DNA from 3 places in the Aquabacter albus genome. Region 2 is predicted to be linked to each of the others. Evidence: predicted binding sites of a transcription regulator. Region 2 holds the regulator's gene; each other region holds the start of a gene.
What was found. The regulator LexA, encoded in region 2, represses DNA repair genes until DNA is damaged. The targets are predictions, from matches to a motif close to TGTTCNNNNTGTGTTCNG.

Region 1: the regulator LexA is predicted to act here: its motif matches at 5,344-5,361, upstream of ABLE91_RS11310 (ATP-dependent helicase).
Region 3: the regulator LexA is predicted to act here: its motif matches at 4,739-4,756, upstream of ABLE91_RS11380 (YifB family Mg chelatase-like AAA ATPase).

The regions. Positions count from the first base shown of each region.
Region 1 is NZ_JBDZDT010000004.1:338,454-348,003, reverse strand. Features, by position in the region: gene ABLE91_RS11330 (thioesterase family protein) at 1-164, shown strand, start outside; gene ABLE91_RS11325 (hypothetical protein) at 224-505, shown strand; gene ABLE91_RS11320 (50S ribosomal protein L11 methyltransferase) at 523-1,443, opposite strand; gene ABLE91_RS11315 (GGDEF domain-containing protein) at 1,506-2,714, opposite strand; gene ABLE91_RS11310 (ATP-dependent helicase) at 2,896-5,298, opposite strand; gene ltnD (L-threonate dehydrogenase) at 5,644-6,558, shown strand; gene moeB (molybdopterin-synthase adenylyltransferase MoeB) at 6,590-7,414, shown strand; gene ABLE91_RS11295 (WD40 repeat domain-containing protein) at 7,527-8,522, shown strand; gene ABLE91_RS11290 (acetoacetate decarboxylase) at 8,643-9,389, shown strand; gene ABLE91_RS11285 (patatin-like phospholipase family protein) at 9,499-9,550, shown strand, end outside.
Region 2 is NZ_JBDZDT010000005.1:101,348-110,897, reverse strand. Features, by position in the region: gene ABLE91_RS13245 (anthranilate synthase component II) at 1-470, shown strand, start outside; gene trpD (anthranilate phosphoribosyltransferase) at 474-1,496, shown strand; gene trpC (indole-3-glycerol phosphate synthase TrpC) at 1,493-2,284, shown strand; gene ABLE91_RS13230 (DUF2147 domain-containing protein) at 2,378-2,794, shown strand; gene moaC (cyclic pyranopterin monophosphate synthase MoaC) at 2,800-3,279, shown strand; gene ABLE91_RS13220 (molybdopterin molybdotransferase MoeA) at 3,281-4,492, shown strand; gene lexA (transcriptional repressor LexA) at 4,619-5,326, shown strand; gene ABLE91_RS13210 (peptidylprolyl isomerase) at 5,418-5,876, opposite strand; gene ABLE91_RS13205 (peptidylprolyl isomerase) at 5,941-6,522, opposite strand; gene coaD (pantetheine-phosphate adenylyltransferase) at 6,583-7,104, opposite strand; gene ABLE91_RS13195 (SDR family NAD(P)-dependent oxidoreductase) at 7,186-7,950, opposite strand; gene ABLE91_RS13190 (AraC family transcriptional regulator) at 8,081-8,995, shown strand; gene ABLE91_RS13185 (LysE family translocator) at 9,008-9,550, opposite strand, start outside.
Region 3 is NZ_JBDZDT010000004.1:356,443-365,992, reverse strand. Features, by position in the region: gene ABLE91_RS11410 (DUF1345 domain-containing protein) at 42-707, shown strand; gene gshB (glutathione synthase) at 815-1,759, shown strand; gene ABLE91_RS11400 (polyhydroxyalkanoic acid system family protein) at 1,809-2,120, shown strand; gene ABLE91_RS11395 (class I SAM-dependent methyltransferase) at 2,302-3,084, opposite strand; gene ABLE91_RS11390 (hypothetical protein) at 3,148-3,303, opposite strand; gene ABLE91_RS11385 (MFS transporter) at 3,394-4,668, opposite strand; gene ABLE91_RS11380 (YifB family Mg chelatase-like AAA ATPase) at 4,812-6,344, shown strand; gene ABLE91_RS11375 (polyamine aminopropyltransferase) at 6,521-7,234, shown strand; gene ABLE91_RS11370 (MFS transporter) at 7,260-8,543, opposite strand; gene ABLE91_RS11365 (flavin reductase family protein) at 8,640-9,155, opposite strand; gene ABLE91_RS11360 (glutathione S-transferase family protein) at 9,249-9,550, opposite strand, start outside.

The DNA.
Region 1 (9,550 bases), on a different contig from region 2:
CCACTTGCGAGCAGGTGGCGCTCCATGTGGACCTCGACACCCGCCGGGTCGTGCCGTTTCCCGATGACGTGCTTGAGCGCGTGGCCGGCATGAAGTCGGTTCATGCCGCACTGCCCACGCCCGACGGGCTGGGGCGCAGCATCGGGCTCAGCGCCCGGAGCTGAGCCGCGCAAATCCAGCTGCCGGCTAAGGTGCCGTTGCCTTACGGACAAGCCTGCGCCTCATGCAGGTCAGCCATGCTGACCTACGCGTTCTGCCGCGACGCATCATGAATTATCTTGCGCTGCATCATGGATCGCATCATGCGACCCCGGATGCAGTGGAGGATGTCCTCATGAGCGCTGTAACGCTTTCTCCTTCCAAGGGTTATGCCGCCGAAGCGGCAGCGCCGAAGAAGGGTTTTCTCGGCCGTCTGTATGCCGCCATCCTCGCTGCCCAGGCGGCGCGCGCCGAGCGCGAGCTGGCTTTCTACATCCAGCGCACCGGTGACGATCCGCGCAAGTGACAGCCTGCGCAGCGTTTTCAGAAGAGCGGACGCGCGCTTGCGCCGCCGGCCGATAGGGTCAGCGTCGTCCAGCCCTCGATATTGCGCCGGCGCACCAGCTTGAGCCCCTGCGCGCGATAGGCCGCCAGCGCGGCGTTCGCGTGGGATTCCAAGAGGCCGGAGAGCACGACGCGCCCGCCGGGCGCCAGAAGCGGGCGCAACGGTTTGGCGAGCCGCTTCAAGGGCGGCAGCAGGATGTTGGCGAGGATCAGGTCGTAAGGACCTTCCCGCTGCAGGGCCGGGGCATCGACGCCGGGCGCCAGCACCATCCGCACGAAAGGCGCGCTGGCATTGGCGCGCGCATTCTCTTTCCCCGTGCGCACAGCCACCACATCGATATCACCGGCCATCACCAGGGTCCGGAAGCGCCGGGCGGCGGCGATGGCCAGAACCCCCGTGCCCGTGCCCACGTCCAGCACCCGCCGGGGCGTGCCGCGGCGGGCCTCATCCACGATGGCCGCGAGGCAGCCCTGGGTGGTGCCGTGATGCCCGGTACCGAAGGCGAGCGCCGCCTCGATCTCGATGCCGATGCCATTGGGCGGGACGCGCGCGCGGTCGTGGGAGCCGTGGACATGGAACGGCCCGACGCGCACCGGCGCCAGTCCTTCCAGCGAGGCGGCGATCCAGTCCTTCTCCTGCAGCTCCCCGAATTCCACGCGCGCGGCGAAGTCCTCGCCGGCGGCCACCACCACCAGATCGCGCAACATGTCGGGGTCGAACGCGCTGCCCGCATAGGCTTCCACCGCCCAGACGCCGTCCGGCTGCTCGAAGTTCGCCACTGCGACCTCTGCCGGATCGAAGGTCTCGGCGATCAGGTCCGCAATGCGCCGTGCGTCCCCCTCGGGCGCGGAGACGCGCATGTAGTGGGTGGCGTCATTGGGCAGCAGGCCTTCCAGCATCGCATCTAGGTCCATGGAACGGGGTGGCGGCCACGCCCGGGCGGTCCGCCCAGGCGAGGATCTCACGCCTCGAATGCGCCGACCACGCGGCCGCGCTCAAGGGTCTTGGCGGCATAGACCCTGTTGTCCGCCGCCGACAAGAGGCTGGCGACGCTTTCTCCATCCATGGGCGTGGTGGCGATGCCGATGGCCACGTCCGGCGGAGCGATGCCGTCGGGCAGTTCGCTGATGCCCTCGATCCTCTGCCGCATCATGGAGGCAACCTGGACAGCGGCCTGGTGCGGCAGGCCCGGTGCCAGCACCGCCAGGGCGTTGCCGTCGAACCGGACCACATAATCTCCGGCCCGCAGCCCTTCGCTGATGGCCTGAGCCACCAGACGAAGGACCTGCCCGGCCCGGTCCGCCTGGGACCCGCAGGCGGACGGTGGATCCACATCCACCAGCATCAGGGTCAAGGGCCGGCCCGTGGAGACGCTGACGCTCACGAGGTCCAGCGCCAGCTGGTCAAAGCGCGCCCTGTGGAACGCCCCCGTCACCGGATCGTGCCGCAGGCTCACCTCGGAGAAGCGCATGGCGGCGCGGCCGGGACGCATGGGCACGCCCTCCACATGGCGGAGATAGAAGACGAGGAGCGCCGCGTAGAAACCCGTGGCGAGCACCTTGCCGATCCAGCCGCCGAGGCCCACCGCGAGCGGCACGCCGAAAGCGAAATGCAAAGCCGGGAAGAAAAGGAGCTGGTCGAAGGTGCAGGTGATCGCCAGCGTCAGCCACGCGGACAGCCAGAGCCGGCGGCCGGACCGGCGCATGAACCATTCAAACAACCGGAAGATGAAGGCGCATTCGATGAAGAGCAGCAGCGTGCCCCACAGCATGAGCGCGCTCATCTGGTTGAGGAAGGAAATGTCTGCCGGCCGTTGGAACGGAAACCGCGCATGCTCGAAGCCGAGCAGCGCGGCGATGATGGTCAACAGGAAGCTGCCCAGCAGCAGGCCGTAGACGGGCTGGCGCGCCGCAAACAACCCTTCGCGGATGTAGACCAGCAGAAGCATGCTCATGCAGCCCGCATAGAGCACGAGCGAGCCGGGAGAGAGCCCGAGCCCGAAGGGCATGACGAAGAAGAAGGAAGAAGAAAGATAAACGGTGGTGAGATGCATCACCCCGAGGGCGCAGAACAGCCCGCCGATGCCGATGACCGTCCGGGCCCGGAACAGCGCCAGCATCAGGCCGAAATAAACCGCCATGTCGGCGAACAGCAGGAGAAAGTTGGACAAGTGCATGGGTGATGGCACAAAAATCGAGCGGCTGCGGTCCGGCAGCGGCTTTCCGCATTATAATACCGTTCTATAGCAGTTTTTTAAACGCGTCAGCCGCTGGGGAGGCTAAAGCCGCTAGGTGCCGTAGGGAAGCGGACATGACGCCCCGGCACCAAAAAATCCCCCCGGCGCCCAATCCTCACGCTTTGTCGAGGAAGCTTTCCAGTACCCGCTTCTCGCCGGCCTTCTCGAACTGGACGGTGAGCTTATTGCCGTCGATCCCGGCCACCTGTCCGTAGCCGAACTTCAGATGGAACACGCGCTGGCCCAGGGAAAAGGCCGAGGGCGCGCCGGTCGAGGCGGCGATGAGCGTTCCCTCGATGACCGGGGCGCTTCCCCCCCGGCTGAAGGACCGTCCCCGCTCCGCAAAGCCGCCGCCTGATGCCCCGCCCCGCGCGGCCTGCGCCCGCTGCCAGCCGGGCGTCGCATAGGTGGAGGAGAAGGGCTCGGCACGCGCGGCCTTGTCGAACCGGCTCTCGCCGTAGGAGCCCCCGCCATAGGAGGAGCCGCCCCAGCCGAAGCCGCCCTTCGATTCCTCCACCTGCACATGCGCATCGGGCAGTTCGTCGAGGAAGCGGCTCGGCACGGTGGAATTCCACAGGCCGTGGATTCGCCGGTTGGAGGCAAAATAGACCCGGGCGCTGAGACGAGCACGGGTGATGCCCACATAAGCGAGGCGCCGCTCCTCTTCGAGGCCGGCCTTACCCTGCTCGTCCAGGGCGCGCTGGTGGGGGAACAGGCCCTCCTCCCAGCCCGGCAGATAGACCGTGTCGAACTCCAGCCCCTTGGCGGAGTGCAGGGTCATGATCTGCACGGCGTCCTCGCCGGCGCCGTTGTCGGTGTCCATGACCAGGGAGATGTGCTCGAGAAACCCCTGCAGGTTCTCGAACTGCTCCATGGAGCGGACCAGCTCCTTGAGATTTTCAAGCCGGCCCGCCGCCTCCGCGGAGCGGTCCTTCTGCCACATCTCGGTATAGCCGCTCTCGTCCAGCACGATCTCGGCCAGCTCGGTATGGCTCATGTGGCGGGACTGCTCGCGCCAGCGGTCGAACGACTGGATGAGGCCGCGCATGGTGGCGCGCACCTTCGGCTTCAGCTCCTCGCTGTCGCCCAGGGCGCGGGCGGCCTCCTGGAGCGGAATGCCGGTGGCCCGGGCCACGTCGTGCACCTGCTTCACGGTCGCATCGCCGATGCCGCGCTTCGGCACGTTGACGATGCGCTCGAAGGCGAGATCATCCGCTGCCGAGTTGACGCACCGCAGATAGGCCAGCGCATCGCGGATTTCCGCCCGCTCATAAAACCGCGGCCCGCCGATGACCCTGTAGGGCATGCCCACCGTGACGAAGCGGTCCTCGAACTCGCGCATCTGGAACGAGGCCCGCACCAGGATGGCGATCTGCGACAAGGGATGGCCGGAGCGCTGGAACGCCTCGATCTCGTCGCCGATGGCCCGCGCCTCCTCGCCTGAATCCCAGGAGCCGGTGACGGAGACCTTCTCGCCCGCCTCGCCTTCGGAGAACAGGGTCTTACCGAGCCGGCCCTCATTGTTGGCGATAAGGTGGGAGGCAGCGGCAAGGATATGGCCCGTGGAGCGGTAATTGCGCTCCAGGCGGATCACCTTGGCGCCGGGAAAATCGCTCTCGAAGCGGAGGATGTTGTCCACTTCCGCGCCACGCCAGCCATAGATGGACTGGTCGTCGTCGCCGACGCAGCACACGTTCTTCGAGCCCTGCGCCAGGAGCCGCAACCAGAGATACTGGGCGACGTTGGTGTCCTGATACTCGTCCACCAGCAGGTATTTGAACCGGCGGTGATAATCCGCGAGCACTTCAGGATTTTCCCGGAACAGGCGGATGCCCTCCAGGAGGAGATCGCCGAAATCCACCGCGTTCAGCGCCTTCAGCCGCGCCTGATAGGCGGCATAGAGCATCTGCCCGCGCCCATTGGCGAAGGCCGAGCCCTCGCCGGGGGGCACGTTATCGGGCGAGAGGGCCCGGTTCTTCCAGCCGTCGATGGTGGAGGCCAGAAGCCGGGCGGGCCAGCGCTTGTCGTCGATATTTTCCGCCGCCAACAATTGCTTCAGCAGGCGGACCTGGTCGTCCGTGTCGAGGATGGTGAAGCCGCTTCTCAGCCCCACCAGCTCGTAATGCCGCCGCAGGATGCGCACGCCGATGGAGTGGAAGGTACCGAGCCAGGGCATGCCCTCCACGGCGTCGCCAACCATGGAATGGATGCGCTCCTTCATCTCCCGCGCGGCCTTGTTGGTGAAGGTCACCACCAGGATCTGCGAGGGGAAGGCACGGCCTTGTGAGAGGATATGGGCGACGCGGGCGGTGAGCACGCGGGTCTTGCCCGTGCCCGCCCCGGCCAGCACAAGGAGCGGCCCGTCCAGGGTCTCCACCGCCTCGCGCTGCTCGGGGTTGAGGCCGGAAAGATAGGAGCGGGAGGGCGCGCCGCCGGCGCGCGCACGCTCGGCGATGCCGCCCGGCTTGAGGGCCGGCGGGTTCGCCGCTTCGCTTGTCAGGTGTTTTCTCTGTTCCAGGGGACTAGCCAACCGCGCGTCTCGCCTCGCCGCTGATTCTCGTGCGAGAACAAAATGGCACCGGCAGGGCCGGATTGCGAGGGGCGGGAGCCCAGAAGCGGATTCTTGTGTGCAAAACGGCCCTTTGGCCTGTGCGCCTTTATGCGCTGACGGGCGGATATGTGCTGGCACGGCAGAGTTCCGATGCGTCAATCCGGCCCCACACAAGAGGGCCGGGTTGAGCCTGCCATGACGGCTTCGGGCGCCGAGAACACCCTTGGCAGGCGGCCGGCTCCGGCCTTACCAAGGCTATGAAGCGGGACGACGATCCCGCAGCCGCCCTGAAGGCGGCGGGGAGACACGGCCATGACATCATCAGACACTCTGAAAGCGGCGGTCTTCGGCCTTGGCTCCATGGGCGGCGGCATGGCCCGCTCGCTGCTGCGGGCCGGCCTCGATGTCACCGGCTTCGATCCCTCGGCGGACGCGGTCGGCCAGTTTGTGACGGACGGGGGCAAGGGCGCTCCGAGCGCGGCCAAGGCGGCGGAGGGCGCCGACATCGCCGTGAGCGTGGTGGTAAATGCCGCCCAGACGGAAAGCGTGCTGTTCGGGCCGGAAGGTGTGGCCGAGGCGCTGCCCGAGGGCGCGGTCTTCATCTCCTGCGCCACCATGGACCCGGAGAAAGCCCGTGCGCTCGCCGGCCGGCTGGAGGCCACCGGCCGGCTCTATCTCGACGCCCCCATTTCCGGCGGCGCGGCGCGGGCGGCCACCGGAGCCCTCACCGTGCTGGCCTCAGGGAGCCACGCCGCGTTCCAGAAGGCCCGGCCGGCGCTCGATGCCATGGCCGCCAAGGTCTATGAGTTGGGCGATGCGCCGGGCACGGGCGCGGCCTTCAAGATGATCAACCAGCTCCTCGCCGGCGTGCATATCGCCGCCGCCTGCGAGGCGTTCACCTTTGCGGCCAAGCAGGGGCTGGACCTTGCGAAGGTGTACGAGGTCATTACGGCCTCCGCCGGCAATTCCTGGATGTTCGAGAACCGCATGCCCCACGTGCTCGCGGGCGACTACAAGCCGCTCAGCGCCGTGGAGATCTTCGTGAAGGATCTCGGCATCATCCACGACATGGCGCGGGACGCGCGCTATCCCGTCCCGCTCGCCGCCGCCGCGCTCCAGATGTACCTCGCCGCTGCGGGGTCGGGCATGGGGCGGGACGATGATTCCTCGCTCGCGCGCATCTATGCCCAGCTCTCCGGTACATCCCTTCCGCCGCCGCAGGGATGAAATCGGCGGGCTTAGTGTCTAGATAACGCCCATGGCCTTCTCATCCGAAGAAATCGAACGCTATGCCCGGCACATCGTCCTGCGGGACGTGGGCGGACCGGGTCAGCAGAAGCTGAAAGCCGCCAGCGTGCTGGTGGTGGGCGCCGGCGGGCTCGGCGCGCCTGTGCTCCTCTACCTTGCGGCTGCGGGCGTGGGGCGGCTGGTACTGGTGGATGACGACGAGGTCTCCCTCTCCAATCTCCAGCGCCAGGTGATCCACCGCACGCCGGATATCGGCCGGCCCAAGGTGGAGAGCGCCCGCAACTTCGTTAAAGCCCTGAACCCGCACGTGGAGATGGAGCTTCACCGCACCCGCCTCGATGCCTCCAACGCCATGGCGCTGGTCTCCTCCGTGGACGTGGTGGTGGACGGCTCCGACAATTTCTCGACGCGCTATCTCGTCTCCGACGCCTGCGCCCTGGCGAAGCGCCCGCTCGTGACCGCCGCTCTGGGCACCTTCGACGCCACCCTCACCACCCTGCGCCCGCACGAAGTGGGGCCGGACGGCACGCCCAACCCCTCTTATCGCTGCCTGTTCCCCGAGCCGCCCCCGCCCGGCACCGTGGCGCCCTGCGCGGAAGCGGGCATTCTCGGCGCGCTCGCGGGCGTCGCCGGCTCGCTCGCCGCCCTGGAGGTCATCCGCGCCATTGTCGGGTTCGGCGAGGGGCTGGTGGGCAAGCTGCTGATGATCGACGCGCTCTCCATGCGCTTCGAGACGCTGAGCTATGCCTACGATCCGGAGAACCCGCTCACGGGCACGGTGCCGACCATCTCCGACCTTTCGGAGCACGCGCGGGATGCCGAGACGGCGCACTGAAGGCTACCCAGATCAAGCCGGCCATGGTGACATCTTCGTCCCCACCCCATCGCGACAAATCCCGCAGCGTGCCTTATCTAAGCCGTTCGCGTTCAAGGGTGTCCCAGATTCCATGACCTCCGCTCCGTCCTCCCTCACCGACAAGGTCCAGACGTTCGCCTTCGAGAGCGGGCTTGCCGCCGCGCGCTTCGTGGGCGGCATTTGCGCATTCGTGGAGGATGAGGGCCGCGCCACCCTGGTGGGCGAGACGTCGCAGGCGGTTACGCTGCATGACGGAGTGGTGCTGGAGACCGCGGGGGACGGAAAGCGGCTGCTCACCGCCGGCGATGACGGCACGGTGAAGCAGCTCCTCGCCACCGGCGAGGTGCGCACGCTCGCCGAGCACAAGGGCCGCTGGATCGACCATGTGGCCCTCGGCCCCGACGACAGCTTCGCCTATTCCACCGGCAAGACGGCCTATTTCATGCCGGCGAAAGGCAATGAGCGGCGCAGCCTCGATGCGCCCTCCACCGTGGGCGGGCTCGCCTTCGCGCCCAAGGGGCTGCGGCTCGGCATCGCCCATTATGGCGGCGTGACGCTGTGGTTCCCCAACGCCCTGGGCGTGAAGCCGGAGGGCTTCGCGTGGAAGGGCTCGCATCTCGGCGTCGTCTTCAGCCCGGACGCGCGCTTCGTCATCACCACCATGCAGGAGCCGGCGCTGCACGGCTGGCGGCTGGCGGACGGCAACCATATGCGCATGACCGGCTACCCCGCCCGCGTGAAGTCCTTCGCCTTCACCAGCGACGGAAAATGGCTCGCCTCCTCGGGGTCGAGCGAGGCGATCCTCTGGCCATTCCAGGCCAAGGACGGCCCCATGGGCAAGCAGCCGAGCATGATCGCTCCCTCCTCCACCGGCCGCGTGACCATGGTGGCCTGCCACCCCAAGGACCCGGTGGTGGCGGTGGGCTATGAGGACGGCATGGTGCTCATGGTGCGCATCCCCGACGCCGCCGAGATCCTGCTGCGCGCGCCGGACGGGGCGGCGGTCTCCTGCGGCGCATGGCGGGCCGATGGCGGGGCGGTGGCCTTCGGCACCGCGAAAGGCTCCGGCGGATTGTTGGCGTTCTAGGCTCCGGCCTGCGTCACACTTGGTGCGTCGCAGGGCTGTCACGGCGAAAAGCTATGGGCTAACCTGATCTTATCTCGCAGCCGCGAGAAGACCTGCCCGGCCGGATCAGGGGAGCATCCCATGAAGATCGAAGACGTGCGCCGCACAGCTTATTCCATGCCGCTGACCAACCCCGCTTATCCCCGCGGGCCGTACCGGTTCTTCGATCGCGAATTCATGATCATCACCTATCGCACCGACATCGAGGCCCTGCGCCGCGTGGTGCCGGAGCCGCTCGAAGTGTTCGAGCCGCTGGTGAAGTACGAATTCATCCGCATGCCCGACAGCACCGGCTTCGGCGACTATACCGAGACCGGACAGGTGATCCCGGTGAAGTATAACGGGGTCGAGGGCGGCTACGTCCACTCCATGTATCTCGACGACGAGGCGCCCATTGCCGGCGGCCGCGAGCTATGGGGCTTCCCGAAGAAGTATGCCCACCCGAAGATGGAAGTGGAGAAGGACGTTCTCGTCGGCCGCCTCCATTACGGCAAGACGCTCTGCGCCGAAGCCTCCATGGGCTACAAGCACATAGCGGCGGACAAGGACACGGTCATGAAGGCGCTCCTGGCACCCAACTTCATGATCAAGATCATCCCGCACGTGGACGCGACCCCGCGCATCTGCGAGCTGGTGCGCTATTATCTCGAGGACGTCCAGCTGAAGGAAGCCTGGGTCGGCCCGGGCGCGCTCGGCCTCTACCCCCACGTCATCTGCGACGTGGCCCGCCTGCCCGTGCTCGAAGTGGTCTCGGCCCTGCACCTGCGCGCCGACCTCACCCTGGGCATGGGCGAGGTGATGTTCGACTATCTCGCCGACGGCAAGTGATCCGGGATCGGCCACGAAACGAACCACCGCAGGGCGCGCCGCGTTCCGCGCATTGCATGACGCCGGCCGAGGCGCCATGCTTCGGCGGCAAACCGGTTGAGGGGAAATAATGAGCACGCTGCTAAGCGAGGTTCCCAGCGACATCCGCAATATCGTGTCCG
Region 2 (9,550 bases):
AGAAGCCGGACGCCATTGTCATCTCCCCCGGCCCCTGCACCCCGAGCGAGGCGGGCATCTGCCTTGATTTGATCCAGCGCGCCAGCGCGGACGTGCCGCTGTTCGGCGTGTGCCTCGGCCACCAGGCCATCGGCCAGGTGTTCGGCGGCGACGTGGTGCGCGCGCCCATTCCCATGCACGGCAAGATGTCCGAGATCCATCATGAGGGCCGCTCCGTGTTCCGCGGCCTCAACCACACGTTCCAGGCGACGCGCTACCATTCGCTGATCGTGGAGCGCGCGACCCTGCCGGACGTGCTGGAAGTCACGGCGCACACGGACGACGGCCTCATCATGGGCCTCGCCCACCGCTCATTGCCCGTGCACGGCGTGCAGTTCCATCCCGAGAGCATCGCCTCCGAGAACGGGCACGCGCTGCTGCGCAACTTCCTGGAGATCGCCACCGCTTTCAACCAGGGCCGGAGGGGCTGACGGATGCTTGAGTTCCGCTCCCTCCTTTCCAAGGTCGCCTTAGGCGAGGCGCTGACCCGCGACGAAGCCTCCTTCGTTTTCGACCAGATGATGTCCGGCGAGGCGACCCCCTCCCAGATGGGCGCGCTGCTCATGGGCCTTCGCGTGCGCGGCGAGACGGTGGAGGAGATCGCCGGCGCGGTCTCCGTCATGCGCGCCAAGATGCTGCCCGTGGAAGCGCCCGAAGGCTCGGTGGATGTGGTGGGCACGGGGGGCGATGCCTCCGGCTCCTACAACATCTCCACTTGCGCCGCTTTCATCGTTGCCGGCGCGGGCGTGCCGGTGGCGAAGCACGGCAACCGGGCGCTCTCCTCCAAATCCGGCGCGGCGGACGTGCTGGCGGCGCTTGGCGTGCGCATCGACCTTTCGCCCGAGGGCATTTCCCGCTGCCTCGCGGAGGCCGGCATCGGCTTCATGTTCGCCCCGGCCCACCACCCCGCCATGAAGCATGTGGGGCCGACCCGCGTGGAGATGGGCACGCGCACCATCTTCAATCTCCTGGGCCCCCTCTCGAACCCGGCCGGCGTGACGCGCCAGATGGTGGGGGTCTATTCCAAGGCGTGGCTCACCCCGCTCGCCGAGGTGCTGAAGACCCTGGGCTCCGAGCGCGCCTGGGTGGTGCACGGCTCCGATGGCCTCGACGAGATCACCATTTCCGGCTCGACCGATGTGGCCTCGCTGGAAGACGGACACATCCACACCTTCGAGATCGCCCCCGAACTGGTGGGCCTTCAGCGCGCCGCGCCCGGCGCATTGAAGGGCGGCGATGCCGCGCACAATGCCCTCGCCTTGCGGGCAGTGCTGGACGGTGAGCCCGGCGCCTATCGCGACGTGGCCATCTTCAATGCGGCCGCCGCCCTCCTCATCGCCGGCCGCGCGGCAGACCTCACCGAGGGCGTCGCCATGGCCACCACGAGCCTCGATACCGGCTCCGCGCGCGCGCGGCTGGAAACCCTTGTCCACGTTTCGGAAAAGCTCGCGTCATGAGCGATATCCTCACCCGCATCGAAGCCTATAAGCGCGAAGAGATCGCCGCCGCCAAGGCCGCCCTTCCCCTTTCAGAAGTGGAAGCCGCCGCCCGCGCCGCCTCTCCCGTGCGCCCGTTCTCCGGCGCGCTGCGCAGCGTTCTGGCCGAAGGCCGCACCGCCCTTATCGCCGAGGTGAAGAAGGCGAGCCCTTCCAAGGGGCTGATACGCGCCGATTTCGACCCGCCGGCCCTCGCCCGCGCCTATGAGGCCGGCGGCGCGGCCTGCCTGTCCGTGCTCACCGACGGCCCCTCCTTCCAGGGCGCGCCGGAATTCCTCACCGCCGCCCGCGCCGCCACAGGTCTGCCGGCGCTGCGCAAGGACTTCATGCACGACACCTATCAGGTGCCCGAAGCCCGTGCCTGGGGGGCCGACTGCATCCTCATCATCATGGCGGCCGTGGACGACGCGCTGGCCGCCGACCTCCTGTCCTGTGCCACCGAATGGGGCATGGACGCCATCGTGGAGGTGCATGACGACGCCGAGCTGGACCGCGCGCTGGCCCTGCCCTGCCCGCTCATCGGCATCAACAACCGGAACCTGCGCACCTTCGAGACCACGCTCGCCACCAGCGAGCGGCTTGCCGCCAAGGTACCGTCCGACCGCATCTGCATCGGCGAAAGCGGCATCTTCACCCCCGCCGACGTTTCCCGCCTCGCAAAGGTCGATATCCGCACCATCCTGGTCGGTGAGAGCCTGATGCGGCAAGACGATGTCGCAGCGGCGACGCGCGCGCTGCTTGCGGCATAAGGCGCTTCCCGCCTCTTGGAGAGGTACCGCCGGCCTGCCATAGTGCGCCGCCTCGCCTGGAGGCGAATCCGACAGTCGTTTCAGGAGACGATAATGCGCAGGGCAGCCTTTTCGGCAGCGGTTTTGTCCCTCATTGCCATGCCCGCTTTCGCGGCCGACGTGACCGGCACCTGGCTCACCCCCACCGATGACGGCGTGGTGGAAATCGCCGCCTGCGGCGCTTCCGTGTGCGGACGTCTCATCACCTCGGACGACATCAAGGCGAATCCCGCGCTGACGGATTCTAAAAATGCCGATGCCGCTTTGCGCAGCCGCCCCCTGAAGGGCCTCATGATGCTCCAGGGCTTCACCGGCAGCGGCGGCAACTGGACCGGCGGCAAGATCTATAATCCCGACGACGGCAAGACCTACAGCGCCACCCTCACGCTGGAAGGCGACAGCACGCTGAAGGTGCGCGGCTGCGTGATCGTGCCCTTCTGCGAGACCCAGACCTGGAAGCGGGCGAAGTAAGGCTTATGGCCACCCTGACCCATCTCGACGCCTCCGGCGCCGCACGCATGGTGGATGTCTCCGACAAGGAGATCACCACGCGCGAAGCGCTGGCCGAAGGGCGCGTCGAGATGGCCGCCGAAACGCTGGACCTCATCCTCTCCGGCAATGCCAAGAAGGGCGATGTGCTCGGCGTCGCGCGCATTGCCGGCATCATGGCGGCGAAGCGCACCCACGAGCTGATCCCCCTTTGCCACCCCTTGATGCTGAGCAAGGTGGAGGTGGAGATCTCGCCCGATGCCGCATTGCCGGGCCTCGTGGTGACTGCGCGGGTGCGCACCTCCGGCCAGACGGGCGTGGAGATGGAGGCGCTCACCGCCGTCTCCGTTGCCTGCCTCACCATCTATGACATGGCCAAAGCCGTTGACCGGGGCATGCGCATCGAAGGCGTGCGGCTGCTGGAGAAGTCCGGCGGGCGCTCCGGCCATTGGACCGCGGAAGGCTGACATGGCTCTGATGCTCGTCGACGAGGCCATGGCGCTGACCCTGGCCGACGTCACGCCCCTGCCCGCCGAGACCGTCGCCATCGCCGACGCCCATGGCCGCGTGCTGGCGGAAGACCTGATTTCCCGCCGCAGCCAGCCGGCCGCCGACATGTCCGCCATGGATGGCTATGCGGTGGCGGCTGCCGACATCGAAGCCCTCCCCGCCGCGCTGAAGGTGATCGGCGAATCCGCCGCCGGGCGGCCCTTCGCGGGCCGGATCGCGCGAGGGGAAGCGACGCGCATCTTCACCGGCGCGCTGGTGCCGGACGCCGCCGATACGGTGGTGATCCAGGAGAACACCACGCGGGACGGCGACACGGTTACGGTGGTGGAGCCGACCGCCCCCGGCCGCAACATCCGCAAGGCCGGCTTCGATTTTACTGCCGGACACGCCGTCCTGCGTGCCGGCTGCCGGCTGGACGGGCGCACGGTCATGCTCGCGGCCGCGGCGGACCACGCCTTCGTGCCGGTGCGCCGCCGGCCGCGCGTCGCCATCCTCCAGACCGGCGACGAGCTGGTGCGTCCCGGTGCCGGCACCGGCGCCCCCTCGGACGTGGTGGTCTCCAACGTCTATGGCATCGCCGCCCTGGCCCGGGCAGCCGGCGCCGAGGTGTTCGACCTCGGCCTCGTGGGCGACACCATGGAGGCAACCCGCGCCGCCGTGCGCCGGGCGGCCGAGGGGGGATACGATCTCCTCGTCACCTCCGGCGGCGCCTCGGTGGGCGAGCACGACCTCATGGCGCCGGCCTTGCGCGAGGAGGGCGTTTCCCTCGCCGTCCATAAGATCGCGCTGCGCCCGGGAAAACCCCTGATGTTCGGCCGGCGCGAGGCCCTGCGGGTCCTCGGCCTGCCGGGCAATCCCGTCTCGGCCTATGTCTGCTCGCTGCTCTTCCTGGTGCCGCTGCTCAACGCGCTCCAGGGCGCCGCGCCCGGCCCTGCGCGCGTGCCCGCGCGCCTCGCCGTGGATGTGAAGGCCAACGACATGCGCCGCGATTATGTGCGCGCCCGCATGACCCTCGCCCCCGACGGCGCGCAGCTCGTGACCCCCCTGCCGGTGCAGGATTCGTCCATGCTCTCGGCGCTCGCCGAGGCCGACTGCCTCCTGATTCGCGAGGCCCACGCCCCCGCCGGGGCCGCAGGCGATGCCTGCGAAGCTATAGCTTTCATGGCCTGACGGCGCATTTACGCCATGTTCATGCTTGCGGAACACAAAAGGAACAGCTAATGCTTGTTCTCGATTTGTTTCACGGCTCTTAACCGAGCTGGCAGCGGTCTGGGAGCCGGAAGGAACGGGGCGGCCATGCTCACACGCAAGCAGTACGACCTCCTGCGCTTCATTCATGAGCGCCTGAAGGAGACGGGCGTTCCGCCCTCCTTCGACGAGATGAAGGAAGCGCTGGACCTGCGCTCCAAATCGGGCATCCACCGCCTCATCACCGCCTTGGAAGAGCGCGGCTTCATCCGCCGCCTGCCCAACCGGGCGCGGGCGCTGGAGGTTGTGCGCCTGCCGGACAGCGTGGCGCCGGGCCTTGCCTCTCCGCGCGCCGGGCGCGGCTTCTCGCCCAGCGTCATCGAGGGCAGTCTTGGCCGCGTGCGCCCCATGGCGGAAGACGAGGATGTCGCCCCCACCGTCACGGTTCCGGTCATGGGCCGCATCGCCGCCGGCTCTCCCATCTCCGCCATCCAGACCCGCAGCCACACGCTGAATCTGCCGCCCGAAATGCTCGGCACGGGCGAGCATTTCGCCCTGGAAGTGCGCGGCGACAGCATGATCGAGGCCGGCATCCTGGACGGCGACACAGTGCTCATCCGCAAATGCGACACGGCGGACACGGGCGATATCGTGGTGGCGCTGGTGGACGAGGAAGAAGCCACCCTCAAGCGCCTGCGCAAGAAAGGCGCTTCCGTGGCCCTGGAAGCCGCCAACCCCGCTTACGAGACCCGCATCTTCGGCCCAGACCGCGTGCGCATCCAGGGCCGGCTCATCGGGCTCATGCGGCGCTATTGATCGACCAGCTCGGAAACGGGTCGTCACAAACAAGAATGCCCAGGCAGAGCCTGGGCATTTTGACTTTCAAAGGGTCGAGAGGCTTTGACGCTCACTCGCCCTTGGGCTGGAGCTTGGCCGAGACGATCTTGTCGGGATCCTGCACGGGCTCGCCGCGCTTGATCTGGTCCACATTGTCCATGCCCGAGATCACCTCGCCCCACACGGTGTACTGGTTGTCGAGGAAGCGGGCATCGCCGAAGCAGATGAAAAACTGGCTGTCGCCCGAATCGGGGCTCGCCGCGCGGGCCATGGAGACCGTGCCGCGGGTGTGGGGCTGCTTGTTGAACTCGGCCTTGAGCTTCTTGCCCGAACCACCCATGCCGGTGCCCGTCGGGTCGCCGGTCTGCGCCATGAAGCCGTCGATGACGCGGTGGAACGGCACGCCGTCATAGAAGCCCTCGGAGACCAGCTCCTTGATGCGGGCCACGTGGCCCGGCGCGAGGTCGGGCCGGAGGCCGATGACCACTTCGCCCTTGGTGGTTTCGAGGACGATCACTTCGTCAGCCATGGGGCTGCTCCTTTGGTGGGAGGAAACCGGAAAGCGCTTCTCGCGCTTTGAACAAGGCGGCGCGCTATTTCGCGTCCGCCGCCACCTGCATCTTCACGATGCGGTCGGGGGTGCTCACCGTGCCGTTATTGGCCTGCGAGCCCTTCTTGATCTTGTCCACGAACTGCATGCCCGAGACCACCTCGCCCACCACCGTGTACTGGCCGTTCAGGAACGGCGCGGCGTCGAGGCAGATGAAGAACTGCGAATTGGCGCTGTTGGGTGCGGAAGAGCGGGCCATGCCCACCGTGCCACGCACAAACGGGGTGCTAGTGAACTCGGCCGGCAGGTTCGGATATTTCGAGCCGCCCGTGCCGTTGCCGAACTGGCCGTCGCCGGTCTGGGCCATGAAGCCGTCGATCACCCGGTGGAACGGCACATTGTTGTAGAAGCCCTCGCGGGACAGCAGCTTCAGCCGCTCCACGTGCTTGGGCGCAAGATCCGGCCGCAGGGCGATGACGACCCGGCCATAGGTGGTGTCGAGATAGAGCGTGTTCTCCGGATCGGGCTTGGCCTGGGCCTGGGCGGCGGCCGGCAGGGCTGCGGCCACCATGAGCGCGAAAGCGAGGACGATGCCGCCGGAAATGCGGCCGAAGACACTGCGCATGAAGCTCTCCTTGGGCTGCCGCACCCTTAAGCGCGGTCAAGTTTGGTGGGGCGCCTGGGCTCAGGCCCTCTTCGGGAATTTGGCCTTCAGGCGCGCGAGCACCGCCGGCGGGACGAAGGCGGAGACGTCGCCGCCCATGGCCGCGATCTGCCGCACCAGAGTGGCGGTGATGGGGCGCACGCGGGGGGAAGCGGGCAGGAAGACGGTCTGGATGTCAGGCGCGAGCGTGCCGTTCATGCCGGCCATCTGCATCTCATAATCGAGATCGGTGCCATCGCGCAGGCCGCGGATCAGCAGGCCGGCGCCGGTGTTCTGCGCCGCCTCCACCACCAGATTGTCGAAGGTGAGCACGTCGAGGGCGGTGCCCTCTTCTGCTGCCACCGGGCCGCAGACCTCTTCCAACATGGCGAGGCGCTCGGCCGGGGTGAAGAGCGGCGCCTTGCCGGGGTGGATGCCCACGGCCAGAACCAGCCGGTCGGCGAGGCGGCAGGCGGAGCGCACCACGTCCAGATGCCCGTTGGTGGGCGGATCGAACGATCCGGCATAGATGGCGGTGCGGGTGGTGTGGGCGACGGCATTCATCGGGCGCAAGCGTTAGCCCGCCCCGCGCGCGGGCGCAATGGGGGCGGATGGTCCGCCCCCGTTCCGATCAGAGATTGCCGGTCAGAGATTAACGCCGCCCGACACCTCGATGCGCTGCCCGTTCACCCAGCGGTTCTCTTCGCCGAGGAAGGCCGCGATCATCGGGCCGATATCGTCCGGCAGACCGGCCCGGCCAAGGGCGGTGGCCGCGGCGACCTGGCGGTTGCTCTCCGCATTGTCGCGCACCACGCCGCCGCCGAAATCGGTCTCGATGGCCCCCGGTGCGATGGTGTTCACCCGGATGCCGCGATGGCCCAGTTCCTTGGCCATGTAGCGGGTCAGCACCTCGATGCCGCCCTTCATGGCGGCATAGGCCGAGAAGCCCGGCGTCGTGAAGCGCGCGAGCCCGCTGGAGAGGTTCACGATGCTCCCGCCATCCGCAATGAGGGGCAGCAGCCTCTGGGTGAGGAAGAAAGTGCCCTTCAGGTGGATGTTGACCAGCTCGTCAAACATATCCTCCGTGGTCTCGGCGAAGGGCATGTGGATGCCGATCCCGGCATTGTTCACGAGGAAATCGAACCGGTCGCGGCTCCAGACGGCGGCCAAGGTCTTCTTCACCGCGGCCGCGAAAGCCTCGAAGCTTGCGGCATTGCCCGCATCGAGCTGCAGCGTCGCTGCCTTGCGCCCCTGCGCCTCGATCTCCGTCACGACGGCGTCCGCCTCCGCGCGACGGGAGTGATAGGTGAGGATGACGTCCACACCCCGCTGGGCGAGGCTCAAAGCGGCATTGCGGCCGAGCCCGCGGCTGCCACCGGTGATGAGGGCGATCCTGGTTTCCGTGGTCATGCTTGATCCTCCAAGTGGATGGGAGGGATGTATCCCCTCTCCCCTCGGACGGCTTGCCGGAAGATCCAGGAGACTTGCCTAATCCTCCAATCCCACTGGAGATCGCCGCAGGAAGAGCTAGGATCGCGCCATGACGGATGAACTCATCGATCTCGTGAAGCGGCATGCCGAAGGGCCCGCTGACATAGAGGGCCTCACCCTCACCGGCATGGAAGGCGTGGAGCTGGTGCGGGCGAATGGCCCGACCCGGGACATCCCCACCATTTACCGGCCGCTGATCTGCCTAGTCCTGCAGGGCGCGAAGGAAGTGCTCACGGGCGACACCATGCTGCGCTTCGGCGCGGGCCAGTCGCTCATCGTGAATGCGGACGTGCCGGTGATCGGCCGGATCGTGACCGCGAGCCCGCAATCGCCCTATCTCGCTCTGGCGGTTGAACTGGACATGGCGCTCCTGCGCGAGGTGATGGATCAGATGGAGGCGGTTCCGGTCCCGCGGGAAAGGCCGGACGGTTACATTATCGTGGAAGAGACGGACGCCGCGCTGCACGACTGCGCCCTCCGCCTCGCCCGGCTTCTGGGGCGCCCGCAGGCTCTGGCGGTGCTGCGCCCCTCCATCGTGCGGGAAATGCATTATTGGCTGCTGACGGGACGCCACGGCAGCGCCATGCGCCGTCTTGCCGTGCCGGACAGCCACACGGCGCGCATCGCCCGCGCCGTGGCGGTGCTGCGGGCGGAGTTCGACCAGCCCATTCCCGTGGAACGCCTAGCGGCGACGGCAGGCATGAGCCCGTCCTCGTTCCACCATCATTTCAAGGCGGTGACGTCCCTCTCCCCGCTCCATTTCCAGAAGCAGCTTCGCCTATTGGAAGCTCGCCGCCTCCTCCTGACGGGGGGCAGCGCGGTCAGCCAGGCCGCTTTCACGGTCGGCTATGAGAGCGTGTCGCAGTTCACCCGCGAATATGCGCGCATGTTCGGCGCCCCGCCCCGACGCGACATGGAGGTCAGCCGTCGCTCCACCGCGCCGGAAGCGCTTCTGCACGCCTGAAAGGCGCACGCCCTATCGCCGGCCCGCCGCCAGCAGCACCATGGCGCCGCCCACCAGGATGCCCGCCGAGACCCGGTCCGCCACGCGGGCGAAGCGGCCGGCGACCGCGGCGCGCAGGCGGTCCGCCGCCAGCGCCCAGATGATGTCGCCAACAAGGGCGATCACCGCGAAGATGGCCGCCAGAAGTGCGATCTGCGGCACGGGATCGACCGGATCGGTGACGAACTGGGGCAGGAAGGCCGCGTGGAACAGCAGGGTCTTGGGGTTCGCGAAGGCCACCGCCAAGCCCCGCATGAAGGCGGCACGGCCGGAGGGGGCCGGCGCCGCGCTCCCCTTGCCCGCGCTGCGCCATTGCAGCACCGCGAGCCAGGCGAGATAGGCGGCGCCGAGATAGCGCACCAGATCAAAATGACGGGAGAACAGCTCCACCAGCCAGGCGAGGCCCGCCGCCACCACGGCGAGTTGGAGCACGAGGCCCACATTCACGCCGGTGGCGGTGAGCAGGCCGGCGCGCCGGCCATGCTTGAGGCTGGTGCCGACGATGAGAGCCACGTT
Region 3 (9,550 bases), on a different contig from region 2:
CTACGAGCTGCCGGCACACCCCGCAAGAGAACCCTCCTCCCATGGCTGAGCAAGTGTCCTCGATAGAAGAGCGCGGCATCGGGAATGTCATAGCCCCGCCGAGATTCCTGCTGTTCGCATGCGTGCTTGTCGTCGCGAGCACGGTCGCCGTTTGGCTGTTTGGCTGGCGGCTCGGCATCATGATCGGGTTCGATATCGCGGCCTTTGTCTTCCTCGTCTCCTGCTGGGCGCTTCTCGGCAGAAAGCCCGACGACATGCGCGAGGCCGCCCGAAGGAACGACGCCAACCGGGTCTGGCTGCTGGCGCTCACCTTCCTTGTTTCGCTGGAAATCCTGGTGGTGATCGCCAATGAACTCCGGGAAACGGGAGGCGCCGACACCTCACTCATTCTCCTCATCATCCTCACGCTGGCCCTCACATGGGCATTCAGCAATGCAGTTTTCACGCTTCATTATGCTTACCTGTATTATTCCGAAGACGAAGAGGAAGACAACGATGATGTGGGCGGTCTCGATTTTCCGGAATGTGAAGAACCCGGATACTGGGATTTCATCTATTTCTCTTTTTGCCTCGGAATGACCTTCCAAACCTCGGATGTGAACGTCACAAACCCGCTCTTCCGCCGCGTGGTGACGCTGCACTGCCTGGCCGCGTTCGTGTTCAACATCGGCGTCCTCGCCTTCACCATCAATGTCCTGAGCGGATGATGGGTTCTGGGCAAGCCGCACCCGCCACTCTGGCGGGCGCCGCAGCGCGTCTATAGATAGGGGCTGATCCTCATCCAGCCGCCGCCCGGCGGTCTCCGGAGACTTTCATGGCCCTTCAGGTCGCGGTCCAGATGGACCACATCTCCCGCATCAACATTGCCGGGGATTCCACCTTCGCGCTCCTCTTGGAGGCGCAGCGGCGCGGGCACAGCCTGGTGCATTACGTGCCCGACCAGCTCGCCATGCGCGACGGCGAGATCTTCGCCACCGTGGAAGCGCTCACCGTGAAGGACGAAGCGGGCGCCCATTTTACCCTCGGCGAGAAGCGGCGGGTGCGGCTCGCCGACTATGACGTGGTGCTGCTCCGCCAGGACCCGCCCTTCGACATGGCCTATGTCACCTCGACGCACCTTCTGGAGCGCATCCATCCCAAGACTCTGGTGGTGAACGACCCCGGCCATGTGCGCAACGCGCCGGAGAAGATCTTCGTCACCCATTTCCCCGACCTGATGCCGCCGACCCTGATCTCCCGGGATCTCGGGGAGATCAAGGCCTTCCGTGCCGAGTATGGCGACGTGGTGATGAAGCCGCTCTACGGGCATGGGGGCGGCGCCGTGTTCCGCCTCACCGCCGACGACCTCAATTTCGGCTCGCTCTATGATTTCTTCGCCGCCACCTTCCGCGAGCCCTGGGTGATCCAGCGCTTCCTCCCCGAGGTGAAGCACGGCGACAAGCGCATCATTCTGGTGAATGGCGAAGCGGCCGGCGCGGTGAACCGGGTGCCCAGCGAGGGGGACCTGCGCTCCAACATGGTGCGCGGCGGGGCGGCAAAGCCCACCGACCTCACGGACCGGGAAAAGGAAATCTGCACCCGCATCGGCCCGGCTCTGCGCGAGCGGGGACTGCTCTTCGTGGGCATCGACGTGATCGACGGCAACCTCACCGAGATCAACGTCACCTCCCCCACGGGCCTGCGCGCCATCAAGCGGCTCGGCGGCCCTGATATCGCCGAACAGATCTGGGACCGGATCGAGGAGAAGCGCGGCTTTTGAACCTTAAGCGCCCAGCGCCGTTCCTGTCCGGCAGATAACGGGACCATTCATGCCGCAGCCCCTCGCCGTTTCCATCCCCCACCGCCTCGGCAAGGCGGAGGCCACGCGACGCCTCCAGACCGGCCTGTCCTCCGTGCGCTCCCGCTTCGGCGACAAGCTCTCGGTGATGGAGGAGACCTGGACCGGCGAGCACCTGGATTTCCGCGTGGCGGTCATGGGCCAGGAGGCCTCGGGCCAGATCGACGTGGCCGAGGACGCGGTCCACCTTCAGGTGGTCCTGCCCTGGCTGCTCCATGTGGTGGCGGAGAAGGCCAAGGCGCTCATCGACCGCCAGGGGCGGATCATGCTGGAGAAGAAATAGGCCTGGGGCCGCGCGACACCGCCGCCTTAATCCCCTCTCCCGCTTGCGGGGGAGGGTTAGGGAGGGGGAAAGGTGCCGGCCACAGATTCTGATACGATGTTCTGCTTGAAGGCCCCCTCCCCAGCCCTCCCTCGCAAGCGAGAGAGGGAGCCTGCCTGCGAATATCGGAGAGGCCTTCCGCTCACGCCGGCGCCAGCATGAGCGTCATGGTGTCGATGGTGAAGGTGCCGTCCTCTTCGATGTCGAAGTGCCGGCGCACCTCTTCGGACGCCTTCTCCTGCAGGGAGCGGATGGCGGCCACGTGCAGTTCCGGCGTCGCGATGCGCGTGACCCAGGACACGAATTCGAGCCGCAGCCTGCGCTCCACCACACTCTGCACTTGAAAGCCCTCCGCCTGCACCGCGCGTGTCCATTCAGCGACCGAATAATCGCGCACATGGGAGGGGTCGCGCAGCAGCTCGACGCTCTGCAGGAACGTGTCGAAGAGCGGATTGGCGGGCGCCACCACATCCATGAAGATGGCGCGCCCGCCGCGCTTCAGCACGCTGCGGGCATGGGCGAGGCCCGAGGGCAGATGGCGCCAGTGATGGGCGCTGTAGCGCGAGACCACGAAGTCGAAGCTCGCCTCCGGGAACGGCAGGTCTTCCGCGACGCCCTGCACGGGAATGATATTGCGCAGCCCCCGCCCGTCGGCCTCCTTCACCACCGCCTTCAGCATGTCGGGGGAGAGGTCATAGGCGACCACCTCCGCCACATGGGGCGCGACGGTGAAGCTCACATGCCCGCCGCCGCACCCGAGATCGAGCACACGGGCTGCGCCGCGCCCGGCGATCAGCTTCGCCAGATCCTCCAGGTCCTCGCCCTTCGCATGGACCGCGCTCGTGACATAAGCCTCGGCCTGGGGGCCGAACTGGCTCGCCACCAGATCCTGGATGGTGGCGGCGCGCGCCTGGGAACTCTGCATGGGGGCCTCCGGGGCAAAAACGCGGAACCGGTCCGCTGTCATGGATCCGGCCCCGCTCTAAGCTTACATCGCTGCGATGGCGTAGCGCAGCACAATCACGGCAAGAATAAGGGGAGAAAACCACAAAGCCTGGGTGGCGGCATACTTCAGGCTGTGCACCGGGTGGCGATGCCCTCCGTCTTTCGTTACGTCATGCGATGCTTCATTCCTGGCGAGCATGGGGTGTCTCCTTTCACCCCTTTCTTCCTCCCGCCCCGCATAATGGCGCCATCGGCATTCCGCCCGGCGTCCATAAAGGGGCCATAAGCCTCACGCGGTCTCCTTGTCCGCATCGGGGTGGTGAAACGCCAACACCAGCACCACGGATGAAAGGGCGAGAACCGCCATCAGAAGGAAGCAGTCGGCGAACGAACCGCGCAGGCCCAGCACCCAGCCCGTGAGCGCCGGCGCCAGGAAACCGGAAATGGCGAAGCCGAAATCCATGATGCCCAAAGCGGTTGCCGCCCGCGCCGGCACGATGTCCACGTTCACCGCATAATAAGCCGCATTCGCCCCCATGGAGGCGGCCACCGCCACCGTGATGCAGGCGATGGCGACACCGAGACTGGGGCCGAATGCCACCGGGATCACGGCGAGCGCGGCGATGAGCTGGGTGCCGGCGATGAGATAGGTGCGCGAGATCCGCAGCCGCCCCGTGGTCTTCAGCAGATGGTCAGACCAGCGCCCGAGCGCCCATAGCGCCACGGCGGCGGTGAGCCAGGGCAGCACGGTGAAGAGCCCCACGGTGGCGAGGTTCAGCTTGTAGACCTGCTCCAGATAGCTGGGCAGCCACGTCATGAAGAAGAACAGGAAATAGCCGAAGACGAAGAAAGCCCAATAGTTCACCACCAGCGTGCGGTTGGTGAGCAGCTTCCGGATGACCGCGCCCTCCGGCAGCTTCAGCAACGCATGGGACGGCGCCGCAGGCCCGCTTTCGCGGATATGGCTGAGCTCGGCGGCGTTCACGTGCGGCGACTGCGCCGGATCGTCCCGGAACAGGAGGAACCAGAGCGGCACCCAGACGATGGAGAGTGCGAACAGCACGCCGAAGGTCCAGCGCCAGTCCAGTGCGCCGAGAAGCTGGGTGACGATGGGCCCGCCGATGGCGAGCGCGATGGGCACCGCCACCAGCGCATTGCCGAGCGCGGTGGCCCGCTCTTCCGGGGCGAGCCAGCGACTCACCGCGCCGGTGAGGGCGGGAAAATTCGGTCCTTCCGAGACGCCCAGCAGTACCCGCGCTGCATAAAGTGCGAAAAAGCCGGTGGCCGCCGCGGTGAGGCCGATGGAGATGCTCCAGAGCACGGCGGCCAGGGTGAGGACGAGGCGGGCGCCATAGCGGTCCACCGCGAAGCCGCCCAGGAGCGTCGTCACCGCATAGCCGAGCCCGAAGGCGCCGAGGATTGTGCCGGCATCAGCCTTCGAGAGGCCGAGATCCCGCTCCATCAGCGGAATAGCGTAGGAGATGGCGGCGCGGTCCACATAGTTCACCACGGTTATGGCGAACAGCAGGAAGATCACCACCCAGCGGAACCGCGTCGCGCCCATCTGCCCCTCCCGGCTTTCCCGCCAGCCTAGAACGGCCGGACGCCGATGGGAATCACTGTTCGCCGCCTAATGTTCTTAATATGTTCTTGCTCCCCTTGCGGCACTCGGGTAGCCTTACATACTCAGGGTTGAGGGAGGCTGGCGTGATCCAGAGGGTGGCGACGGTCGCGTTCGAGGGGGTCGAGGCGCGCCCGGTGGACGTGCAGGTGCATGTCGCCCCGGGCTTGCCTGCCTTCACGATCGTCGGCCTGCCTGACAAGGCGGTGACCGAGGCGAAAGAACGGGTGCGGGCGGCGCTGATTGCCTCCGGGCTCGCGCTGCCGGCCCGGCGCATCACCATCAACCTCGCACCCGCCGATCTGCCCAAGGAAGGCTCCCATTACGATCTGCCCATCGCGCTCGGGCTCATGGCCGCCATCGGCGCCATTCCCGCCGACTGCCTCAACGGCTTCACCGTGGTGGGGGAATTGGGGCTCGACGGGTCCATCGCGGCGGTGGCGGGGGTACTGCCAGCGGCTATCGGCGCCAATGCGCGCGGCCACGGCCTCATCTGCCCCGCCGCCTGCGGGGCGGAAGCCGCCTGGGCGAGCCCGGACATGGACATCCTAGCCCCGCTCTCGCTGATCCAGCTGGCGAACCACGTCACCGGCCGGCAGGTGCTGGCGCGGCCCGACCCACGCATGCGCAAGGGGCCTGACATGCTGCCGGACCTGCGCGACGTGAAAGGCCAGGAGACCGCCAAGCGTGCATTGGAAGTCGCCGCCGCAGGAGGGCACAATCTCTTGTACGTGGGGCCTCCGGGCGCGGGAAAATCCATGCTGGCCCAGCGCCTGCCCTCCATCCTGCCGCCGCTCGCGCCGGCGGAAATGCTGGACGTCTCCATGATCGCCTCGGTGGCCGGGGCCATCGAGGACGGTGCGCTGGTGGACCGCCGCCCCTTTCGCGCGCCGCACCACTCCGCCTCCATGGCCGCCATGGTGGGCGGCGGCATGAAGGCGAAGCCGGGCGAGGTCTCCCTCGCCCATCACGGCGTGCTATTCTTGGATGAACTGCCGGAATTCTCGCCCCAGGTGCTGGATTCCCTGCGCCAGCCTTTGGAGACGGGCGAGGTGCTGATCGCCCGCGCCAACCACCGCGTCACCTATCCCGCCCGCTTCCAGCTCATCGCCGCCATGAATCCGTGCCGCTGCGGGAAGGCAGGGGAGCCGGGCTTCACCTGCAAGCGCGGGCCGCGCTGCGCCGAGGACTATCAGGCGCGCCTCTCCGGGCCCTTCCTCGACCGCATCGACATCCACCTGGAAGTGCCGGCGGTGACCGCCGCCGACCTCGTCCTTCCTGCGCCTGCGGAGGGCTCGCGGGACGTGGCGGCGCGCGTCGCCGCCGCCCGCACCCTCCAGGTGGAGCGCTATGCCGCTTTGGACCGGCCGGACGTGCGCACCAATTCCGTCGCCTCCGGCCCCTTGCTGGAAGCGGTTGCGAGCCCCGACGCCGCCGGCGCGGCCCTGCTGCGCGACGCGGCGGAGGCCATGCGCCTCTCGGCCCGCGGCTATCACCGGGTGCTGAAGGTGGCGCGCACGCTGGCGGACCTGGATGGGGCGGAGAGCGTGGGGCGCCGGCATCTGGCGGAGGCGCTGGCGTATCGGGCGTTGACGGATCGGACGCGGATGGCGGCTTGAGGGGCTGGGCTTTCGGCGCCGCGCCGGAGCGATCGAAAGGCTCCAGGCCGATGCGGTTGCCCGGCCGATGCTCCGGGCCGCATGACATTTGTGGTCCATCGATCCCAGGGACTGGGCGAACCGCGCTTTTCGGTCCAATGAAAGGCGATGCGCACCATCGGCCAACGAGTTGCCCCGTGATTCCCTGGATCCTGCTCGATACCGCGAAAGTGCCCGATGGGCTCGGCGAGCTCCGCTTGATGAAGCGGGGAGACGAATTCTCCATCATGTCCGGCGCCACGGAGCTGATGAACAGCCGCCTCAGCGGATCCGAGAAAGCGCTGGCCGCCCTCGTCTGCGAGCGGCTTGGACAGCGCCCGAAGCCGCGGCTGCTCATCGGCGGGCTTGGCATGGGCTTCACCCTGCGCGCGGCGCTCGCCGAACTCGGGGCCGATGCCGAGATCGTGGTCGCGGAACTGGTGCCGGCCGTCATCAGCTGGGCGCGCGGGCCCATGGCGGGGATTTTCGGGACCAGCCTGACCGATCCGCGCGTCAGCCTGTTCGAAGGCGATGTCGGCAGCCTGATACGCTCAGGGCAGACAGCCTATGACGCGATCCTTCTGGATGTGGACAATGGTCCCGGCGGGCTGACGCGCGCGGCCAATGACGGCCTCTACGACACGCGGGGCCTGGACGCCGCCCGCACGGCGCTGCGCCCCGGCGGCATGCTGGCCGTGTGGTCGTCGGCACCGGACCGGGATTTCACGCTCCGCCTTCGCAAAGCGGGGTTCGGCGTGGATGAGGTCAAGGTCCGCGCGAACGGAAAGGCGGGCGGGGCGCGGCATCTCATCTGGATCGCCACCAAGGCCGTCACCGGCGCCAAGGCCTCGCCGGTACGCGCCCCACGTTAGAGCGGTCACGAGGACGACCGTTAGATCAACGGTCCTGAACCATCGGCCAGCCCCGCTTTTCCCTCGGTAAAAGAAAAGCGAGCCCGCCGCACACCAGCGCCGTGAGCGCGAGATAGAGGCCGGGGGCCGCGGACCAGCCGGTGCCCTGCACCAGCAGCGTCGCCACCAGGGGCGCGGTGCCGCCGAAGATCGCCAGCGCCATGTTGTAGCCGAGCGACAAGGCGGTGCAGCGCATGGCGACGTCGTGCAGCGAGACGAACACCGCCGGCAACGTGCCGAGGAAGATCGCCACCAGGAGGGCGAGGCCGAACTGGGCGAGCGTGGCGGCGAGCAGCGTGCCGGTGGACGCCAGCGCCAGAAGGGGCACGGAGAGGGCAGCCGTCACCACCGACCCGTAAATGAGCATGGGCCTGGGGCCGACGCGGTCAGACAGATGGCCCATAACGAGCGTGGCAGTGAGGCCGGCGATGAGGCCGAGCGTGCCGATGGCGAGCGACGTGCTGTAGGCGATGCCATTCGCCGTCATGTCGCTCACGAACCAGACGAACACGATGTAATAGCCGGCCGAGGCCACCCAGTTGAGGCCGGCGGAGAGCGCCATGGGGCGCCACTGGGTGCGCAATGCGGCACGGATCGGCTGGCGCTCCAGGGCTTCGGCCGCCGCCAGTTCGGCGAAGGCCGGCGGCTCGGGCAGGCCCATGCGCATCCACAACCCGAAGAAGCCCACGAGGATCCCGCTGAGGAACGGGAGGCGCCAGCCCCACTCCTGCATCGCCTCCGGGGTGAGGGACGCCGCCACCAGCCAGCCGCAGCCGGCGCCCAGAAGCCCGCCCACCATGGCGCCGAAATTGGCGACGCTGCCATAGAGCCCGCGCCGGTGCGGCCGCGCATGCTCCACGAGGAAGATGATGGAGCCCGAAAACTCCCCTCCGGCGGAAATCCCCTGGATGAGGCGAAGGGCGGCAAGCAGGATGGGCGCGGCAATGCCGATGCTCTCATAGGTGGGCAGAAGGCCCATGAGGAAGGTGGGAAGCGCGATCAGCGCCACGGAAAGGGTCAGGAGATGGCGGCGCCCGAAGCGGTCGCCGATATGGCCGAAGATCAGGCCGCCCAGCGGCCGGGCCAAAAGGCCGAGGGCGAAGACCGCATAGCTCTCCACCAGCGAGGCCATGGGATCGCTGGAGGGGAAGAAATGGGCCGCGGTAATGGGCGCGAGATAGCCGTAGAGCGCGAAATCGTACCATTCCAGCACGTTGCCCGCGACGCCCGCCGCCAGCACGCGGCGGCGCGTCCTCGGGGCATCATTCACGGCCGTGTCCGCTTCCGCCCCGCTTACGTCCAACGCTCGCCTCCTCCGCCATCCGCCCGCGTGGGAAAGCGCGACGGGGCCTGAGGAACCAGTGCCTCAGTCCCGTCCCCGGATCCGGCAGAACGCGCCCCGATGATAGACCAAAGGCGGGTGCCCGCGATCCTGCAGCGCCACCACTTCGCCGAGATAGATTTCATGGTCGCCGCCGGGATAGCGGGCATAGACGCGGCATTCCAGATGGGCGGCCGTATCCTTCAGCAGCGGGGCGCCGGTGAGGCCGGTCTCGAAATCCACGCCCGCAAACTTGTCCAGGGAGGGCGTCGCAAAGCGCCGGCCGAGATCCTCCTGGTGCTCCGCCAGAATATTGATGACGAAGCTGTCCGCCGCCCGGAAGGCCGGAAGGCTCGGCGCCGTCAAGGCGAGGCTCCACAGGATCAAGGGCGGGTCGAGGGAGACCGAGTTGAAGGAATTGATGGTGAGCCCCATGGGCCGCCGCCCCGGACCAAGCGTCGTCACCACCACCACGCCCGTGGTGAACGAGCCCAGCACGTCGCGCAGGTGGCGCGGCAGGATGGGCGCGATGGTGTCGATGTCGGGCGGCGGGTGGCTCACGCGGAAAATCCTCGGTCAACCGGGCTTCCCGCAACATGGGGAGCGTGCCGCATAAACTCAAATTATGATGCCTAATCCACCCGATCATATCCACTAATTGCCTCTCGGTCCGGTGGTGCGGGCCCGCCTGGCGAAGCCGCCGAACGCGTCCAGCAGCCTCTCGCGCCAGGCATGGACCGCATCGGAGGGCTCCAGGGCTTCCACGGGGCTTATGCAGCGTATCCACATGAACATGCCGAAGGCGCAATAGTCCGCGTAGGCCGGGGCGTCGCCGCAGATGAAGGGCTGGTGCTGCAGCATGTGGCGCAGGGGGGTCAGCGCCTGGCACAGGTCCGCGAGCCGCTTCTCCCTATCCGCGACCACCTCTTCCAGCGCCATGCCGAAGCGCTTCTCGC